3 regions of the Comamonas sp. GW821-FHT11H03 genome follow, and region 3 is predicted to be linked to each of the others. Evidence: predicted binding sites of a transcription regulator. Region 3 holds the regulator's gene; each other region holds the start of a gene.
The links. The regulator FNR, encoded in region 3, switches genes on or off when oxygen is low (the NO sensors DNR and NnrR bind a similar motif). The targets are predictions, from matches to a motif close to TTGATNNNNATCAA.
Positions count from the first base shown of each region.

Region 1: AC1RTQ_RS21600 (MBL fold metallo-hydrolase RNA specificity domain-containing protein) is a predicted target of FNR. The motif match lies at 1,227-1,240, and genes of this name have one in related genera.
Region 2: cyoA (ubiquinol oxidase subunit II) is a predicted target of FNR. The motif match lies at 978-991, and genes of this name have one in related genera.

Region 1 covers NZ_JBXARF010000011.1:109,110-111,309, forward strand. Annotated here, with positions in the region: gene AC1RTQ_RS21595 (MurR/RpiR family transcriptional regulator) at 188-1,051, shown strand; gene AC1RTQ_RS21600 (MBL fold metallo-hydrolase RNA specificity domain-containing protein) at 1,324-2,200, shown strand, end outside.
Region 2 covers NZ_JBXARF010000003.1:410,454-412,653, reverse strand. Annotated here, with positions in the region: gene cyoA (ubiquinol oxidase subunit II) at 1-883, opposite strand, end outside; gene AC1RTQ_RS10175 (MFS transporter) at 1,222-2,200, shown strand, end outside.
Region 3 covers NZ_JBXARF010000005.1:271,972-274,171, reverse strand. Annotated here, with positions in the region: gene hemN (oxygen-independent coproporphyrinogen III oxidase) at 1-465, opposite strand, end outside; gene fnr (fumarate/nitrate reduction transcriptional regulator Fnr) at 733-1,455, shown strand; gene AC1RTQ_RS13670 (hypothetical protein) at 1,519-1,782, opposite strand; gene AC1RTQ_RS13665 (FixH family protein) at 2,040-2,200, opposite strand, start outside.

The DNA of each region.
Region 1 (2,200 bases), on a different contig from region 3:
CCGAAAACTGATACGGGTGCTTGGCGGTTTTGCCTTGAAATGGAACTAATGTTCTTTAAAAAGTATTGTTTGGAACAAATGTTTCGTCAAGAGGTGTTTTGTCGGGTTGTATGCTTTGGGAACATTTGTTCCATCAGCGTTCGAGCCAGCCGCCTGGCTAGGACAGCTTTCGATAGAGTCCTCAACAATGACAGTCAAAGACGAGCTGCGAGGCCGCTTCAACTCACTGAGCCCCGCCCTCCAGCGGATTGCGAAATACGTGCTGGACCATCCGAATGAAGTGGTCACCAGTTCGATGCGCACCGTGGGTATCAGCGCGGACGCGCGTCCGGCAACGCTGGTGCGATTTGCGCAGCAGCTGGGATTTGCCGGCTGGCCCGAACTCAAGCAGGCGATGGCACAGGAAATGGGCCTGGGCCGCGAAGCGTACGGCGAGAGGGCTCGCTCTTTGCTGGAGCGCGCCGGTGACCAGGGCCTGGCGGGCGAGATATTTCAGGTTCACAAGGCGAACCTCGAGTTCACCGAGCGACACAGCAGGCGTCGGCTCCACGACGCGGCCGCCTTGCTGGAGACTGCGGCCAATGTTCATGCTGCGGGGTTCCGGGCCTGCTTTCCCGTCGCGTTCTCCTTTGTCTATGTCTATCGGCTATTCAGGAACTCTGTGCATCTCATAGACGGCCAGGGCGGCTCTCTAGAGATGCAGACCCGCTCCATGACTGAAGGGGATGCACTCCTTGTCGTCAGCTTCGCGCCTTATTCCAGGGAGGTGCTGCAGGTGGTGGAAGCAGGAAAGCGTGCAGGCTGCAAGGTGATTGCCGTCACCGATAGCGATGCCTCGCCGCTGTCGCTTCAGGCAGATGCGACACTTCTTTTCTCGACGCAGAGTCCTTCATTCTTCCCGTCAATCACTGCCGGGATGGCATTGACAGAGTCGTTGCTGGAACTGCTGGTCAGCCGTGCGGGCCAGCCCGTCATCGACCGCATCGAGAGCGCGGAGGCACACCTTTTCGAGTCAGGCGCCTATGTGGATGCTGCCAGGAGAGGCCGCTAGCGCTGCCGAGGAGGCCGGCTGTCCGGTTGTCACAGCGTGACGCGGCAAGGCCCTTTGCTTTCCATGACGCAGCGGCTGCAGTTGATGAGTCTCGGAGAAGCGGGGAACGGCAGCGGGCCGGCGGCGGCGCGAAGCTACGCGATGCCTGCAAGGGGTGGCTGTGGCGGCTGTTGACCTGATCGAGATCAAGGCAGGACCTTCGGCTCTGGCGGTGCAGGCGCCAGTGGTGCTAGATTCATTGGCGGTCCATGTGGATCGTCAATGGATGCTTCATGAACATCACTTTTCACGGTGCGGCGCAATCGGTCACGGGCTCCTGCTTTCTGGTTCAGGCCCATGGCTGCCGCTTTCTGATCGATTGCGGCATGGCCCAGGGCGGGCGCGAGGCCGACGAGCACAATCAGCAAGCTTTTGCGTTTGACCCCGCAAGTCTGGATTTCGTCGTTCTGACCCACGCGCATATCGACCACAGCGGTCTGCTGCCCAAGCTCGTGGCCCGGGGCTTCAAGGGGGCAATCTATGCCACCTTGGCCACCAAGGACCTGCTCGAGGTTTTGCTCAAGGACAGTGCCCATATCCAGATGGTGGACGCCGAGCGTGCGGCGCGGCGTCAGCGTGAGGGTAAGGGGCGCGAGCGCGATCTGACCGTGCCGCTGTATTCGCTGGCCCATGTGGCGAGCACGCTGGAGCAGGTCCAGGCCATGCCTTATGGCCACAGCTTCGAGCCCCATCCTGCGGTGACCGTGCGTTTTCAGGATGCCGGGCATATTCTGGGCTCGGCCATTGTGGAGCTGTGGCTGGCAGACGGCCTGGGCGGCACGCGAAAGCTGGTGGCCAGCGGCGATCTGGGCCAGCCGGGGCGGGTGATTTTGCGCGATCCCACGCCGATCACGGACGCCGATCTGCTGCTCATCGAGTCCACCTATGGCGACCGGCTGCACAAGAGCACGGGCGATACCCTGGAGGAACTGGTCGATGTGGTTACGCGCACGGCTCCCCATGGCAATGTGGTCATCCCGGCATTTGCCGTGGGGCGCACCCAGGAGCTGCTCTATCACTTTCTGCAGCTGATCCAGCAGCAGCGCCTGCCGCCGGTCGAGATTTTTGTGGATTCGCCGATGGCGGTGGCGGCTACGGACATCACGCTGC
Region 2 (2,200 bases), on a different contig from region 3:
TCTTGCCGTCTTCCACGCAGCGGTTGAGGACCTTCTGGTACAGGCCTTCGTCCACGCTGGCGAAGCGTTCAACGGGGTTGCGCTCGCTGGGCTTGGACAGATCGATATAGGCATCGCGTGTCAGGGCCTTGCCTTCGGTCTTGGCCTTGGCAATCCACTGATCAAACTGCTCGTTTTCCAGGCCGTGGAACTTGAAGGTCATGCCCGCAAAACCAGCGCCGCTGTAGTGAGAGGACTTGCCGCCATAGACACCGGGCTTGTTGATCACGGCGTTCAGCTCGGTCTGCATGCCGGGCATGGTGTAGATCATGCCGGCCAGATCAGGAACGTAGAACGCGTTCATGGTGTGGGTGGAGGTCAGCTTGAAGTGAATGGGGCGATCCACCGGGGCAGCCACTTCGTTGACGGTGGCAATGCCTTGCTCGGGATAGAAGAACAGCCATTTCCAGTCCAGAGACACGACCTGGATCTCCAGGGGCTTGACGTTGGGGTCCAGAGCCTTGGTGGAGGAGATGCGGTCCAGAGGACGATAGGGGTCGAGCTTGTGGGTGCTGATCCAGGTAATGGCGCCCAAAGCGATGATGATGAGCAGGGGAACCGTCCAGATCACCAGCTCCAGCGCAGTGGAGTGGTGCCATTCGGGGTCGTATTTGGCTTCGGTGTTGGACTGGCGGTATTTCCAGGCAAACAGCAGCGTCAAAAAGATGACGGGGACGATGATGAGCAACATCAGCAAAGTGGCCGTAATGACCAGGTCGCCTTGCTGCTTGGCGACATCGCCAGCTGGGTTGAGGACGACGGCCTTGCTGCAACCTGCGAGGGTTGCAGTCAAAGCGGCCGCTGAGAGCCACGCGGGCCCACGGATTTCCTTGATTTTTAACATGCTTTGGGCGTGACAAAGTCGCGCTTAGGTGTAAACGCGGATTACTGGATCTCGGCAAATGTAATACCAAACGGTGGCTTGTCCATTGGACATTTTGTCCAAGGTCAACTTCTCGGGATTGGAAATGCGCTATGTGACAAGGGTTTAGCAGCTTTGGCGTGTGGACAAACTTTGATCTGACAGGGCTTGAAATTGTCAAATCAGCCCTCAGAAACGGGGGCTGCGCGGGGCTGGTCCGACAGTGCTCAGAGCAAAAACTCTATTGCGGCTGCACATGCTTGGGCGTAGAACTGAAAGCGTCCCCGGGACTGAAAAGTAAGACAAGGAGTTGTACCTTTATGACAAGCATGAACCCGTCCATTGGTCTTACTCAGCAAGACTATGAGAACTCGGAAACCTTGGCCTATGCAGATACCGACGAGGATGTGACCCCTGGCGAGATTGCCGTGGGGGTGATCATCGGGCGCTCTTCCGAGTACTTTGACTTCTTCGTGTTCGGCATCGCCTGCGTGCTGGTGTTTCCCTCGCTGCTGTTTCCCTACATGTCCAAGCTTGATGGCACGCTGGCTGCGTTTGCCATATTTTCGCTGGCCTTTGTGGCCCGCCCCGTGGGCACGGCGCTGTCCATGGCCGTGCAGCGCCGCTGGGGCCGTGCCACCAAGCTGACCCTGGCGCTGCTATTGCTGGGCGTGTGCACGGTGGGCATGACCTTTTTGCCCAGCTTTGAAGCCGCAGGCATGAAGGCCGTCTGGGCGCTTGTGATTTTGCGCATAGGTCAGGGTCTGGCACTGGGTGGTTCCTGGGACGGACTGCCCTCGCTGCTGGCCATGTCGGCCCCGCAGAACAAGCGCGGCTGGTACTCGATGATTGGTCAGCTCGGGGCGCCGCTGGGCTTCATCATTGCGGCAGCGCTGTTTGCCTTTCTGTACTCCAGCCTGACGGCCGACGAGTTCATGAGCTATGGCTGGCGCTACCCTTTCTGCGTGGCCTTCGCCATCAACGTGGTGGCGCTGTTTGCTCGCCTGCGTCTGGTTGTGGGCCAGTCCTATACCCAGCTTCTGCAGGAGCGTGAGCTGGAGCCCATCAGCGTGACCAGTCTCATGACCAACGAAGGCCGCAATGTGATGATCGGGGCTTTTGCCGCGCTGGCCAGCTTCGCGCTGTTTCATCTGGTGACCGTGTTCCCGCTGTCGTGGATTTCCATGTATTCCAACCAGTCCGTGACGGAGGTGCTGGTGGTGCAGATCATCGGGGCGCTGCTGGCCGGCGCGGCCATGATCCTCTCGGGCTGGCTGGCGGATCGTGTGGGTCGCCGCA
Region 3 (2,200 bases):
GCTGACGGTGCGCGGATCGACCTCGATGGAGTACTCGCCCGCAGGATCCAGCTTGAAATGCTCACGCATCAAGACCATCAGCTGCTGCAACTCTGCATCGCTGAAGAAGGTCGGTGTACCTCCGCCCAGATGCAGCTGGCTTACGAGCTGGCCTTTGCCGCAGTGCTCGGTATGCATGGCCAGCTCGCGGCCCAAGTAGTCCAGATACTCGGCAGCCTTTTCATGATGCTTGGTCACGATCTTGTTGCAGGCGCAGTAATAGCAAAGCGACTCACAGAACGGCACATGCACATAAACGGACAGCGGCAAAGCGCGCGAGCCAGAATGCGTCTTGCGCTGCTTGAGTGCCAGTATGTAGTCGTCTGCACCAAAAGCCTCAACAAAACGGTCGGCTGTTGGGAACGATGTGTAGCGTGGGCCGGGGATATCAAAGCGGCTCAGCAACTCAGGCGTGACTGCGGTCATAACTGGGAGTTAGGGTGCGCCCACACTCTGCATGGAGCATATTTCAATGGAAATCAGATCCTGAAAATCATGCCCCAAATAGGCAAAAGCGCATGTTTTGGAACGAATACTGGCAATGTGCCCCAAGGCAATCATCCTGTCCTTGATGAAAATCAAGAGACCTCAAGGCAAGTGCTGCGACAATTTGATCCATCTCATCTTCAACCACGAGGTCAATGACCAGCGCGACTCTCCACTGTGTGTCTGTCTGCGCGGTAGCAAAAGCCCATGAATCTTCAGACCATCAAAGCATCCTGCTCCAACTGCAATCTGCGTGAACTGTGCATGCCCATGGGCCTGGACGATGAACAAATGGAGCGCATTGAAGAGGTTGTGGCCACGCGCCGCAAGATCAAGCGCGGTGGGCTGCTGTTTCGCAATGGCGAAGAGTTCACCTCTCTGTATGCCATTCGAACCGGCTTCTTCAAGACCAGCGTGGCGACCGAAGACGGTCGCGATCAGGTCACAGGCTTTCAGATGGCGGGCGAAATCATTGGTCTGGACGGTATCGTCAACGACCACCACACTTGTGATGCCGTGGCCCTGGAAGACGCCGAGGTCTGTGTCATGCCGTTTGACAAACTGGAGCAGCTCTCGCGCGAGGTCACGGCGCTGCAGAACCATGTGCACAAGGTCATGAGCCGCGAAATCGTGCGCGAGCATGGCGTGATGCTGCTGCTGGGCAGCATGCGTGCCGAAGAGCGCCTGGCGGCTTTTGTGTTGAACCTGGTCCAGCGTCTGTCGGCACGCGGCTTTTCCAAGTCGGAGCTGGTGCTGCGCATGACGCGCGAAGAAATCGGCAGTTACCTGGGCCTCAAGCTCGAGACCGTGAGCCGCACTTTCTCCAAATTTGCAGAGGAAGGCATTGTGGAAGTCAGGCAGCGCCACCTGCGCATTCTGGATACCGAGGCGCTCAAACGCATCGTCAACAGCCAGCAATGCCAGAGCTGAGCCGAGTCAGCAGACGCTCTCAAGACAAAGCCCGCGGACAGCGGGCTTTTTTATCTGGGCGAATTACTCGGGCAGAGGCTCGGAAACGATGCCTCCATTGAGATCGCTGACGGAGCGCCCCAGCATCACCGTCATCGCTCCTCCTATCAGGGTCACGACCCAGAAGGCAAAAAAGGCGACCGTATAGATGGCCTGGCGCGACCAGCCCAGGGGGGAACCAAGCCAGTGCAGATCCAGCGGGTCCACAAAGGCAAAAACCACCATCTCCATGATTGCCGCCGCCAGAAAGGCCGGCCAGACAATCCACATCCAGCGTCGAGCATCCATCCTGATTCTCCTTGGGCTGTGGGCTTGACCATATTTTGCACAAAGGTGATGACCGCTCACGCAGGACTGCGGGCATGCACCATGGCGGGAAACCCTGAATCACTCTCTTTTCAGTAGCACCTTGCGCCATCCGGATAATGAAAAACCATTTACTTCTGCATCAACGTTAGACGGAGCATGCGCAACATGCTCTGATTTTGATATTGGCAACAAAAAAGGCCGCAAAAGCGACCTTGGCGGAGCAAGCACCGGAGCGCTCAGCGATCCAGAGGATGGTCCTTGACTGGAGTGGCCGCATGATTGCGGCCGGTGACTGCAGGGGCCATGCTTTTTTCACTTTCGCTCAGGCGTTGGTTGATTTCAATGCCATGGCGGTAGTAGTCAGGGTCAATCACGGGATCGGGCCTGCTCAGTGCGA